One region of the Arthrobacter sp. UYCu723 genome, then DNA from elsewhere that is predicted to be linked to it. Evidence: riboswitches for the same ligand, from Rfam matches in the RefSeq annotation. Region 1 holds a riboswitch; the other holds the start of a gene.
The links. A riboswitch is a leader RNA that binds a small molecule or an ion and turns the genes downstream of it on or off. The one in region 1 is predicted to bind glycine.
Positions count from the first base shown of each region.

Region 2: linked by a shared signal. The riboswitch ahead of gcvP (aminomethyl-transferring glycine dehydrogenase) and the one ahead of gcvP (aminomethyl-transferring glycine dehydrogenase) in region 1 are both predicted to bind glycine.

Region 1 covers NZ_JBSSBW010000001.1:1,350,776-1,354,179, forward strand. The annotation lists gene ACVWZ8_RS06265 (amino acid permease) at 1-1,196, opposite strand, end outside; glycine riboswitch at 1,532-1,629, shown strand; glycine riboswitch at 1,631-1,738, shown strand; gene gcvP (aminomethyl-transferring glycine dehydrogenase) at 1,778-3,404, shown strand, end outside.
Region 2 covers NZ_JBSSBW010000001.1:896,922-900,325, forward strand. The annotation lists gene gcvP (aminomethyl-transferring glycine dehydrogenase) at 1-1,920, opposite strand, end outside; glycine riboswitch at 1,960-2,076, opposite strand; glycine riboswitch at 2,078-2,176, opposite strand; gene ACVWZ8_RS03995 (TetR/AcrR family transcriptional regulator) at 2,401-2,940, opposite strand; gene ACVWZ8_RS04000 (MFS transporter) at 3,009-3,404, shown strand, end outside.

The DNA.
Region 1 (3,404 bases):
ACGAGGTAGCTGGCCAGGATGATGGACCAGACGAACATGAAGCAGACGGCGGACACGGTGGTGACCATGTCGAACGCGACGCCGACGTCCTTGCCCGCGTAGAGCAGGGCCACGCCGGCGAGCAGCAGCACGCAGGAGAGGAACAGGGCGTTCTGCGGGACCTTGCGGGTGGAGAGGCGGCCGAAGAGCTTGGGGGCGTCGCCGTCGTTGGCCAGCCCGAACACCATCCGCGAGGTGGAATAGATGCCCGAGTTGGCGGAGGACATCGCGGACGTCAGCACCACGAGGTTCACCACGGTCGCTGCGATGCCCAGCCCGGCCAGCGAGAACATGCCGATGAACGGGCTGTGGCCGGCCTGGAACTCGGTCCACGGGGTGACGGACATCAGGATGATCAGGGCGCCGACGTAGAAGAGCATGACGCGCAGCGGGATGGCGTTGATGGCGCGGGGCAGGTTGTGCTCCGGGTTCTTCGTTTCGGCCGCGGCGGTGCCCACGAGTTCAATGCCCACGAACGCGAACACGGCGATCTGGAAACCGGCCACGAAGCCCATGAATTCCTTGGGGAAGAAGCCGCCGTGGCTCCAGAGGTTGGTGAAGCTGGCGGTGCCGGCGTTGGACTGGAAGCCGGTGAAGATCATCACCAGGCCCACCACAATCAGCGCCACGATGGCCACGATCTTGATGAGCGCAAACCAGAATTCGGTCTCGCCGAAGGCCTTCACGGTGGGCAGGTTCAGCAGGAGCAGGATGATGATGGTGGCAACGCCCGGGACCCAGAGCTGGATGCCCGGCCACAGCTGCTCGGCGTAGCCGGCGATCGCGATCACGTCCGCCACACCGGTGACCACCCAGCAGAACCAGTAGGTCCAGCCGGTGAAGAAGCCGGCCCAGGGGCCCAGGAGGTCGCCGGCGAAGTCGCTGAAGGACTTGTAGTTCAGGTTGGACAGCAGCAGCTGGCCCATGGCCCGCATCACGAAGAACAGCATGAAGCCGATGATCATGTACACGAAGATCACGGAGGGCCCGGCCACCGAAATGGTCTTGCCGGAACCCATGAAAAGGCCGGTGCCGATGGCGCCGCCGATGGCCAGGAGCTGGATGTGCCGGTTGCTCAGCGAGCGTGCAAGGTGCGGGGGCGATGAAGGCCTTGGGGCTGTTCCGTCGGCAGTGAGGGTCGAACGAAGTTCCGTCATATGGATTCTTTCCTGTGTGCGGTGGAGTGCGCCAAAATGGGCGCAAAAAACGCCGGCGCCGACGCGTGCAGCAGCGCTGGCGGGCCTCGAGTGACGCATCACTCGGCCGGATCCGGGAGTTTCGTCAGGGATTGTTTAGTCCGCTTCCGTTGACTCAGGAGCGGAGAATCAGGGTGGCTGGCGTCGTTGCCGAAGTCACAGCGACAATTGTGAACACCGTCACTCGACAATGTCAAGAGGGACCACACTCGGATAAAAATGACTTATTTTTCTTGCACGCAGTCGGGAAAGCAGCTAGTGTGTGAAGCGCGTCACTTACGAGTGATGCGTGCTTATGAACTGCGGCGGGAGAGTCCTGCCGGTACATTCAGCAGGCGCCGTAGGAGCAAATCCTCCCCAGGAATCTCTCAGGCCCATGTACCGCCGCGGCAAGGCAACTCTGGAAAGCAGCAAGGCTCCGGCCTTACTCACCGACGGTGCAAGCGGCACCCTGTAACAGCAGGGTCTGCGGAATCTCTCAGGTCCAAGACAGAGCGGGGAGGAACCCGAATCATCGTGGCACCCTTAGTGCCACCTGAATTATGGAGTTCCTCATGACGATTCAGTCGTCCCTTTCCACGTTTGCAGACCGTCACATTGGTGCCCGCCGCCAGGCCGACATCGACACCATGCTCAAGGCTGTCGGCTACGACAGCGTTGATGGCCTGGTGGACACTGCCGTTCCCGACTCGATCCGCCAGGAAACCGCCCTCAGCCTGGACAACGCGCTGAGCGAGGTTGAGGTTCTTGCCGAGCTGCGCCGCCTGGCCTCAAAGAACAAGACGGCCGTGCAGATGATCGGCCAGGGCTACTACGACACCGTCACGCCCCCGGTGATCCGCCGCAACATCCTCGAGGCCCCGGCCTGGTACACCGCCTACACCCCGTACCAGCCGGAAATCTCCCAGGGCCGCCTCGAGGCCCTGCTGAACTTCCAGACCATGGTCCAGGACCTCACAGGCCTCCCGGTGGCCAACGCTTCCCTGCTGGATGAAGCCACCGCGGTGGCAGAAGCCGTGCTGCTGATGCGCCGCGCCAACAAGAACAAATCCGCTGCCGGCGGCAAGACCGTCCTGGACGCCGATGTGCTGCCGCAGACCATCGCGATCGTGAAGGGCCGCGCCGAGGCGCTTGGCTTCGAGGTGGAGGTCGCGGACCTCTCCCAGGGCCTGCCCGACGGCGAGATCAGCGGCATCGTGCTGCAGCAGCCGGGCGTTTCCGGCCGCGTGTGGGACCAGTCCGGCGTGATTGCCGCCGCCAAGGAACGCGGCGCGCTGGTCACGGTCGCAGCGGACCTGCTGGCCCTGACCCTGATCACCCCTCCGGGTGAGCAGGGCGCGGACATCGCCGTCGGAACCGCGCAGCGCCTGGGTGTTCCACTGTTCTTCGGCGGCCCGCACGCCGCCTACATGGCCGTCCGTGAAGGCATGGAGCGCACCCTCCCGGGCCGCATCGTCGGCGTCTCCAAGGACAACACCGGCATCCCCGCCTACCGTCTGGCCCTGCAGACCCGCGAGCAGCACATCCGCCGCGAGAAGGCCACCTCCAACATCTGCACCGCGCAGGCACTGCTGGCCATCGTCTCCTCGATGTACGCCGTCTACCATGGCCCCGAAGGCCTGTTGGCCATCGCCGAGACCGTCCACGGCAACGCCCGCACCCTCGCCACCACGCTGAAGACGGCCGGCCGCGAACTCGTTTCCGAGTCCTTCTTCGACACCATCACCGTCCGCGTCCCGGGCAAGGCCAAGAAGGTCATCGCCGCGGCGGAAGCCCGCGGCATCAACCTGCGCTCCATCGACGCGGACACGGTGGGTGTCTCCATTGACGAGACCACGACGCCGGAGATCCTCTCCGCGGTAGCCGTCGCCTTTGGCGCCGGTCCGGTTGGCTCTGCAACGGGCTTTGAGCTGCCCGGCTCGGTGGTGCGCTCCTCCGATTTCCTGCAGCACCCGGTGTTCAACACGCACCGCTCCGAAACCCAGCTGCTGCGCTACATCCGCAAGCTCAGCGACCGCGACCTCGCGCTGGACCGCACCATGATCCCGCTGGGTTCGTGCACCATGAAGCTGAACGCCACGGCCGAAATGGAAGCCATCTCCTGGCCGGAGTTCGCCTCCATCCACCCGTTTGCTCCGGACTCCCAGACTGAGGGCTGGCGTGAACTGA
Region 2 (3,404 bases), 450 kb from region 1:
GATGGTGCCGTCGGAGGCGGTGGCGACGACGACGACCTTCATGCCGGCGAGCACGGCCGAGGCCGCGTTGGTGCCGTGCGCGGAGGCCGGGATCAGGCAGATGTTGCGCTGCTCGTCGCCGCGGGACAAGTGGTAGCCGCGGATCGCCAGCAGGCCGGCGAGCTCGCCCTGGGAACCGGCGTTCGGCTGGATGGAGACCTGGTCGTAGCCGGTGATCTCGGTCAGCTGGGCTTCCAGGTCCTCGATCAGTTCGCGCCAGCCGGCGGTCTGGGAGTCCGGGGCGAAGGGGTGGATGGAGGCGAACTCCGGCCAGGAGATGGCTTCCATCTCGGCCGTGGCGTTCAGCTTCATGGTGCAGGAGCCCAGCGGGATCATGGTGCGGTCCAGCGCGAGGTCACGGTCCGAGAGCCGGCGGATGTAGCGCAGCAGCTGCGTCTCGGAGCGGTGGGTGTTGAACACCGGGTGCTGGAGGTAGTCGGAGGTGCGCTCGACGGCGGTGTCCAGGCCGAAAGCGGAATCGTCACCTGAGTCAGTGTCTGAGTCATCGCCGGATTCTGCGTCTGAGTTAGTGTCTGTGACAGTCGCGCCGAAGGCGGCGACGACGTCGGCGACAATGGCCGCCGTCGTGGCCTCATCGGCGGAGATCCCGACCGTGTCCGCGTCGATGACGCGCAGGTTGATCCCCTTAGCCTCGGCGGCGGCAATGATGTTCGCGGCCTTGCCGGGGACGGAGACGGTGACGGTGTCGAAGAAGGACGTGTGCAGCACGTCCAGGCCGGCGGCCTTCAGCGAGGCGGCGATGGTCCTGGCGTGGCCGTGGGTGGTCTCGGCGATCGCCTTCAGCCCGTCCGGGCCGTGGTAGACGGCATAGAAGGAGGACACGATCGCCAGCAGCGCCTGGGCGGTGCAGATATTGGACGTCGCCTTCTCGCGGCGGATGTGCTGCTCGCGGGTCTGCAGCGCCAGGCGGTAGGCCGGGACGCCGGCGTTGTCCTTGGACACTCCCACGAGGCGGCCGGGCATGGACCGCTCCAGGCCCTTCTGGACGGCCATGTAGGCGGCGTGCGGACCACCGAAGAACAGCGGGACGCCGAAGCGCTGGGCGGAGCCGACGGCGATATCGGCGCCCTGCTCACCCGGAGGGGTAATGAGGGTCAGGGACAGCAGGTCGGCTGCGACGGTGACGAGCGCGCCGCGTGCCTTGGCGTCCGCGATCACGGCGGTGTGGTCGAACACACGGCCGGAGACGCCGGGCTGCTGGAGGACGACGCCGTTGATGACGCCGTCGGGCAGGCCCTTGGAAAGATCGGCGATCTCGACCTCGAAGCCGAGCGCTTCGGCGCGGCCCCTCACGATCGCGATGGTCTGCGGCAGGCAGTCGGCGTCGAGGACGGTTTTGCCGTCGTGGGCGGTCTTGTTCTTGTTTGCCCTGCGCATCATCAGCACGGCTTCGGCGACGGCGGTGGCTTCGTCGAGCAGGGAGGCGTTGGCGATCGGCAGGCCGACGAGGTCCTGGACCATGGTCTGGAAGTTCAGCAGCGCCTCAAGCCGGCCCTGCGAGATTTCGGGCTGGTAGGGCGTGTACGCCGTGTACCAGGCGGGCGCCTCGAGGATGTTCCGGCGGATGACGGCCGGGGTCAGGGTGTCGTAGTAGCCCTGGCCGATCATCTGGACCGCGGTCTTGTTTTTGCCGGCCAACTTGCGCAGTTCGGCGAGGACCTCGACTTCGCTGAGGGCTTCGCCGAGCGCCAGCGGCGAATCCTGCCGGATGTCTTTCGGAACGGCGGTGTCCACCAGCGCATCGACGGTGTCGTAGCCGACAGCCTTCAGCATGGCGTCGACGTCGGACTGGCGGCGGGCGCCGATGTGCCGGTCAACGAAGGACGTGGAGGCTGGGGTAACAGTCACAAGGAACTCCATAACTAAGGCGGCGCAGGGTACGCCACATTGATTCGGGTTCCTCCCCGCTCTGTATTGGACCTGAGAGTTTCCGCGCAGCCGCGCGTTCGCAGGGCTCCGCTTGCACCGTCGGTGAGCACAGCATGTCAGAGGACAGCCTGCTACTTTCCAGAGTCGCCTTGCCGCGGCGGTACATGGGCCTGAGAGATTCCTGGGGAGGGTTTGCTCCTACGGCGCCCGCTTGTACCTACAAGCAGAACTCTCCCGCCGCAGATCAAAGGCATATTCAATTGCTCGTGACAACAGTCACAGCTCCCATTGTCCTATGGCGGGCGCGCGTCCGCAAACCAATGACCGGACCCAGGCGAGAGTTACGCCCCAGGACCGCCGTCGGACGCGACATCGCGGGAAGACTGCGGATTCGCCGGAAAATCCCGAAATTACGGCGACCCCGCGCGCTTCCGGCGACCTCGGCGGACGGGAGTTGCCCGGCCGTCCGGCTCAGCCACGCAGCCGTTCGACGGCGGCCAGCAGGCTCGCGACATCCCCGCTGACCTGCGGGAGCGGTCCGCCCGGTCCTCGGGCCAGCATCGCGTTGAAGTAGAGCCCGTCGCCCATGTAGAGCACCGCCTTGGCCATGCCCGGCCCGACGTCGGCAGCGAGCAGTTCCAGCCAGCCCGCCTGGGCGGCGGCAATGCGCTGCAGTGTTTCTTCGTGGGCCACTTCGGCCAGCCGGGTGGCGGCGACGAACACGCGGTCCATCGGGGTGTCCGCCCAGACCGAGGATTTGATGAAGTATGCGGCAGCCCCTTCCGGCGCGGCGGCCATCCTCCCGAGGTCCTCGCCGAGGAGCCGGTCGAGCCGCTCCAGCAGCACGGAAACCATGGCTTCCTTGCTCGGGAAGTGGTACAGCAGTCCCCCCTTGGAGACCCCGGCCCGCCTGGCGACGGCGTCCAGCGTGGCGGCACGTTCGCCCTCTTCGATGAGCAGGGATTCGAAGGCGTCAAGGACGGCTTCGCGGGCGACGGGTTTTCTGGGCATGGGTCCCATCATGCCTGTCCGGTCCGGAATTTCTTAACTGTACCGTCTGGACGGTATAGTTATTAATTATGAGGACTACATCGATTCCTGCAGCCACCGCCACAACGCCGGCATCCGCCCCGCGGGCGCCGTGGCGCGACTGGCTGGCGCTGTCGCTGCTGATGTTCCCGGTGCTGCTGGTCGCGGTGGACAACACGGCGCTCACCTTTGCGCTGCCCGCCATCGCCCGCGGCCTGGACGCCTCCGGGGTGCAGCTGCTGTGGATTGTGGATGCTTATCCCCTGGTCCTGGCCGGGCTGCTCGTGGCCATGGGCAGCCTGGGCGACCGGATCGGACGCCGCAGGCTCCTTTTCATCGGCAGCACGGGCTTCGCGGCGGTCTCGGCTGTCACCGCCTTCGCGCCCAGCGCCGAATGGCTGATCGCCGGACGGGCGGGGCTGGGCTTCTTCGGCGCGATGCTGATG